One region of the Thalassospira indica genome, then DNA from elsewhere that is predicted to be linked to it. Evidence: riboswitches for the same ligand, from Rfam matches in the RefSeq annotation. Region 1 holds a riboswitch; the other holds the start of a gene.

Region 1 (3,114 bases):
TCTGCGTGATGACGTTCGGCCCCGCGATGGACCTTCGAGACCAGCGGGCAGGTCGCATCAAGATATTCAAGTTTGCGGGTTTCGGCCGCCTCGGGCACGGATTTCGGGACACCATGGGCCGAAAAGATCACCGGCACGCCATCGGGAACGGCATCAAGTTCGTCAACGAAAACGGCACCGATATCGCGCAGGCGATTGACCACGAATTTGTTATGCACGATTTCGTGGCGGACATAGACCGGTGCGCCATATTTTTCGAGTGCCTTTTCGACGATCTCGATGGCGCGATCAACCCCCGCGCAGAAACCGCGCGGATTGGCAAGAACGATCCGAAGGCTGGCTTTGTCAGACATGATACAGGTCCGGCTTTCCCAATTGCGTGCGGGCGTTGCCGACGCATTTTTCAAACATTGACGTTACATAACCTGCCTGATCATGCGGTGCAATGACTCTGGGGTAAATGGTCGTTGCCGGTTGGCCGAATTTTTGACGTTTTACACCGCCCAAGGCCGTTCAAGCGGGTTGTGCCGACATCCGCGACAGAATAGACTGCGCGCCGGCCGGTCGTCGCGACGTGGCCCGAAAACATTTGGTTTGATAGAGGCTTGGATGACAATCGGTAACGGACTTCGGCGCGTTTATGCATTGGGTATGGTCTCGCTTGGTGGATTGCTAAGCGCATGCGGCGGTGGCAACCCGTTCGAAGAACAGCCGGTCCCGGTTTGTCCGGCGGCCTATCTGCCAAAGGATACGGCAAAGCTTGTCCAGTTCAGTGGTGCTGGCCGCGACCTGACCGATGTGATCGTCGAAGCCGAATTTACCGGATACCTCGGTGATTGCGGCTACGACCTTGATGACAAGGAACTTGATGTCATCATCAGCCCGATCATTACCGCCGAGCTTGGACCGGCAGCCCAGAACCGTAACGTTCAATTTAAATATTTCGTCGCCCTGCGTGACCCGAACGGCACCTTCATTCAGAAGTCGGTGTTTGACGTGAATATGGCGTTTGCCGACAATCTGAACATGGCACGCATCCGGGACGAGCAGGTGACCCTGTCGGTGCCGCTGGACGATGTCTGGACCGGTCCGGATTACGAAATCTATCTTGGTTTCCAGCTGAGTGCGGACCAACTAGAGTATAATCGCCGGTTCGGAACCGATTGATTTTATTCGGGTTTGTTCATCTGAGACGCGGCAAGCCGATCGTGCCCGAAAAATAGGGGCTGGTCGGTTTGCGCGGAAACCCGTATAACAGAAGCATACCCAAATGATGCACGTGGGAGAGGCCGCAGTCCTTATCGGATGAGCGGACGCCGAAGGAGCAACCACCCCGGAAACTCTCAGGCAACAGGACCGCGTGGAGATGGGACTCTGGAAAGCAGGTGACCTGAATTTTTGATCAGGAACACCTCGCCGAAGATGTAAGCAGACCGGCTTCCTACCCCGGATGTGATTCTTTCAGGCTCCAAAGACAGAGGGGGAATGTGGTTGGCCACTGGTCGGCTATATTTCGCAACGATTGTCCTGGAGAACCTGATGGCGGATCAAGAATCCGAACTTCTAAAAACTGCCCTTTATGATTTGCATGTGGAACTCGGTGCCAAAATGGTGCCGTTCGCTGGCTATGCCATGCCTGTGCAATATCCGCTTGGTGTGAAGGGCGAACATCTTCATACCCGTGCGAAGGCAGGCCTGTTTGATGTGTCCCATATGGGGCAGGTGCGCTTGACCGGCGAGAACCGCGTGGCCGAGCTTGAAAAGCTTGTGCCCGGTGATATTGCCATCCTCAAACCCGGTCGCACCCGCTATTCCGCATTTACCCAGGACGACGGCACGATCCTTGATGATCTGATGATTACCAATGCGGGTGACAGCCTGTTTCTGGTGATCAATGCGGCCTGCAAGGACGATGATATCGTTCACATGCGTGCCAATCTTGGCGACGGTGTATCGCTTGAAGAAATCGATGACCGGGCGCTTCTGGCACTTCAGGGCCCGGAAGCGGCCAAGGTTCTGGCACGCTTTGCGCCATCTGTTACCGATCTGAAATTCATGAGCTTTGCCGAAGTCGACATCGCTGGCAGTCCGTGCTTTGTGACCCGTTCGGGTTACACCGGCGAAGACGGTTATGAGATTTCCGTACCCAACGCCGATGCCGAGGCGCTTGCACGCAAGCTGCTGGCCGAGGACGAGGTCGAGGCGATTGGCCTTGGTGCACGTGACTCACTGCGTCTCGAAGCGGGTCTTTGCCTGTATGGGAACGACATTGATACCACCACGACCCCGGTTGAAGGGGATCTGAACTGGATCATCAACAAACGTCGCCGGGCCGAAGGTGGCTTCAAGGGCGCGGATGTGATCCTTGATCAGCTTGAACACGGTGCGGATCGCAAACGTGTCGGCATCAAGCCCGAAGGCAAGGCACCGGCACGCGAACACACCCAGATTTTGAACGCAGATGGCGAAGACATCGGCGAGATCACCTCGGGCGGGTTTGGCCCGACCGTCGATGGCCCGATTGCCATGGGGTATGTCGCGATTGAATTTGCCGAACCGGGTACCAAGGTCGATCTTATGGTGCGCGGCAAGGCGCGGCCGGCCGAGGTGGTCGAACTTCCGTTCGCGCCGCATCGTTATTTCCGCGGTTGAGAACCAGAATTTATCATAGAGAGAGCGGCGCTACGCTGCATTGGCACTGAATTGATCAACAGGGACAATGGAAGATGACTAAGAAATTTTCGCAGGAACATGAATGGATCGAGCTTGAAGACGGTGTGGCAACCGTTGGCATTACCGATTACGCGCAGCAGTCGCTGGGCGATATCGTCTATGTCGAGCTGCCGGAAGTTGGCAAGAAACTGACCAAGGATGGCGACGCCGCGGTTGTTGAATCGGTCAAGGCCGCCAGCGACGTTTACGCCCCGCTCGATGGTGAAATTGTCGAGGTCAACGAAGAGCTTGATGACAATCCTGCACTGGTCAATGAAGCCCCGGAATCGGATGGCTGGTTCTTTAGAATGACACTGACCGATGAATCCCAGCTTGATGAGCTGATGGATGAAGCTGCCTACAAAGACTTCGTCGAAGGCCTTTAAAACATGCGTTATCTCC
Region 2 (3,114 bases), 1.4 Mb from region 1:
CAGACGTGCTGCATTGATCGCCTTGACCGCACCCATGGTGTTGCGTTCGATGCACGGCACCTGCACCAGACCGCCAATCGGATCACAGGTCAGGCCAAGGTTATGTTCCATACCGATCTCGGCGGCGTTTTCGACCTGTTCGGGCGTTCCGCCCAGCACCGCACACAACGCGCCAGCCGCCATCGAACAGGCAACACCGACCTCGCCCTGACAGCCAACTTCGGCCGCCGAGATTGAGGCGCGCTTTTTATAGATCGACCCTATGGCCGCCGCGGTCAGAAGGAATTCACGAATTTTGTGCTGATTGGCGTTGGCACCGAACTTTTCGTAATAGCGCAGAACGGCGGGAATAACGCCTGCGGCCCCGTTGGTCGGTGCGGTCACAACCCGCCCGCCTGCAGCATTTTCTTCGTTCACGGCAAGGGCATACAGATTGACCCAGTCAATCACCGTTAACGGATCACGCAGGCCGGCTTCGGGCTTTTCGGTCAGTTCCTTGTAAAGGTTTGATGCCCGGCGTTTGACATTCAGGCCACCGGGCAAGATACCGTCAGTGCGGATGCCACGGTCAATGCAGCTCATCATCGCGTCATGAACGCGATCAACAAAGGCGATGGTTTCATCGGCGCTGCGCCAGCTTTGCTCGTTCTCCATCATGATTTCCGCGATGGAGCGCCCTTCACGCTTGCAGATTTCCATCAGTTCATCGGCGGACGAGAACGGAAATGGCAAGGTGATGTTATCGCCGGAATATTCCGCACCGTGATCGTCACTGGATACGATAAAGCCACCCCCGACCGAGAAATATTCCTGGGTATGGATTTTCACGCCATCGCGGTCAAAGGCGGTAATGCGCATGCCATTGGGATGCTGCGGAAGGGTCTCGGTGAAATGAAACACCAGATTGGTATCGCGGTTAAACGCAACCGGATACTGCCCATAAAGCTGCAACTGGCTGGTTTCATCAATCGCCTTCACAGTCGGCACGATATCATCAGGATCGATATTGCGCGGGCGCTTGCCATTCAGGCCCATGATCACCGCGGTATCGGTTGCGTGCCCCTTGCCGGTCAGGGCAAGCGATCCATAAAGATCAACCACGACACTGCCGGTCTTTTGCAAAAGATTGCGCGCCTCAAGCTCAAGGCAGAAACGATACCCCGCGCGCATCGGGCCAACCGTATGCGAACTCGAAGGACCGATACCTATCGTGTAAAGGTCAACAACCGACAGGTTGACGTCATGTTGGGATTTCTTTTGCGATCCCGAAGTGGGATCGGTCGCGGGATTTGTCATCAAGGGCCTCCTTCACGGCTCAATAACGCGCTTGTTTTCGCGCTGTTTACGAACCGGTGTTTTTGCCCCCTCTGTCCCTTGACCTGAGATTATCCGCCCTGCCCGATCAAGATCGGCTTGGGGCGTTCATCCTTCGGTGGAAACCTGACCAGCGCTTTCTCCCAGGCGCTTTTTGGTTTCTCTCTCCAGAGCCTCTTCCGTGACGGTCCATCTGCCTGAGAGTGTTTATGAGGCATTGCTCCTTCGGCGCCGCACATCATGCAAATCGCGTGATATCCGAACTCTCCCGTCACGGTGCGAGATAACATTTCTGCCACCTCAGAGGTTCACCGTCAGATTGAACACTATCTGCGTCTTTAGACACTGTCAAAAGAACTGGTTTGCATCTGCAAAATTTTCTGCGGCAGATGCTGTTAAGCAACGGTAATCGTGCTAAATTGCCCGGGTAATTGATGTACCTGTCGTGCGCGAAGACTGACCCACCCTGTCCGCATGGCGGGATTGATGGCGAAAGAGCCCGTAAGTCACCATATTTACGGGACATTCAGCCTTTTCCTTTATCTGTGGGGTTTATGAACGTGACTGTATCGAATTCCGTAAAGCGCCCGCGCCCTGTGGTGCTGTGCATTCTGGACGGCTGGGGTTATCGCGAAGAAAGCAAGGACAACGCTGTCGCCCTTGCCAACACGCCTGTCTGGGATGACCTTTACGCCAACAATCCGACCGGGTTCCTCAAGGCCTGTGGTCTGGATGTTGGCCTGCCCGAAGGTCAGATGGGCAACTCGGAAGTCGGTCACATGAACCTGGGTGCTGGCCGTGTGGTCATGCAGGAACTGCCCAAAATTGACGAGGCCGTCAAAACCGGCACCATCGCCGATACCGACACCGTCAAAAAGATCATCGCCAAACTTTCCGATTCCAAGGGCGTTTGCCATATCGCGGGTCTTCTGTCCGAAGGCGGGGTGCATTCCCATCAGGCCCACATGGCGGCCCTAGCCAAGATCATTGCGAGTGCCGGTGTGCCGGTAAAAATTCACGCCTATCTTGATGGCCGTGATACCGCACCGAAAAGTGCCGCCAAGTTCCTTGAGAAATTCCGCGCCCTGATCGGCGATGCTGATGTTGAAATCGCCACCGTCACCGGCCGTTATTACGCCATGGACCGCGACAATCGCTGGGAACGCGTAAGCCAGGCCTATTTCACCATGGTTCAGGGCAAGAATTACGCCGATGGCCGCAGTGCTGACAGTGCGGAGGCCGCGATTGCCAACGCCTATGAAGCCGGCACCACCGATGAATTCGTTCTGCCGACCGTGATTGGCGATTATGACGGCATAAAGGATGGCGACGGCCTTCTGATGACCAATTTCCGGGCGGACCGCGCACGTGAAATCCTTTCCGCCCTTTGCGCTCCGGAATTTGACGGCTTTGATCGCGGCACGCCGGTCAAGTTCGCCGTTCAGGCCGGGATGGTCGAATATTCGTCCGAACATGCGAAATACATGGATGCGATCTATCCGCCGCAGACCCTGCCAAACATCTTTGGTGAAGTGGTTTCCAAAGCCGGCATGAAGCAGCTTCGCATCGCCGAGACGGAAAAGTACCCGCACGTGTCGTTCTTCTTTAACGGCGGCGAAGAACAGGTATTCGAGGGCGAGGACCGCATTCTGGTCGCCTCCCCCAAAGTTGCGACCTATGACCTGCAGCCGGAAATGTCGGCACCGGAAGTGACCGAAAAACTGGTCGCTGCCATCAAGTCGGAAAAATACGACACAATCATCCTGAACTTTGCCAACCCGGACATGGTCGGCCATAGCG

Evidence for each region. A riboswitch is a leader RNA that binds a small molecule or an ion and turns the genes downstream of it on or off. The one in region 1 is predicted to bind glycine.
Region 2: linked by a shared signal. The riboswitch ahead of DY252_RS19635 (L-serine ammonia-lyase) and the one ahead of gcvT (glycine cleavage system aminomethyltransferase GcvT) in region 1 are both predicted to bind glycine.

The regions. Positions count from the first base shown of each region.
Region 1 is NZ_CP031555.1:877,935-881,048, forward strand. Features, by position in the region: gene ispH (4-hydroxy-3-methylbut-2-enyl diphosphate reductase) at 1-353, opposite strand, end outside; gene DY252_RS04225 (hypothetical protein) at 610-1,167, shown strand; glycine riboswitch at 1,271-1,369, shown strand; glycine riboswitch at 1,373-1,480, shown strand; gene gcvT (glycine cleavage system aminomethyltransferase GcvT) at 1,540-2,652, shown strand; gene gcvH (glycine cleavage system protein GcvH) at 2,727-3,098, shown strand; gene gcvPA (aminomethyl-transferring glycine dehydrogenase subunit GcvPA) at 3,102-3,114, shown strand, end outside.
Region 2 is NZ_CP031555.1:4,200,689-4,203,802, forward strand. Features, by position in the region: gene DY252_RS19635 (L-serine ammonia-lyase) at 1-1,296, opposite strand, end outside; glycine riboswitch at 1,490-1,595, opposite strand; gene gpmI (2,3-bisphosphoglycerate-independent phosphoglycerate mutase) at 1,869-3,114, shown strand, end outside.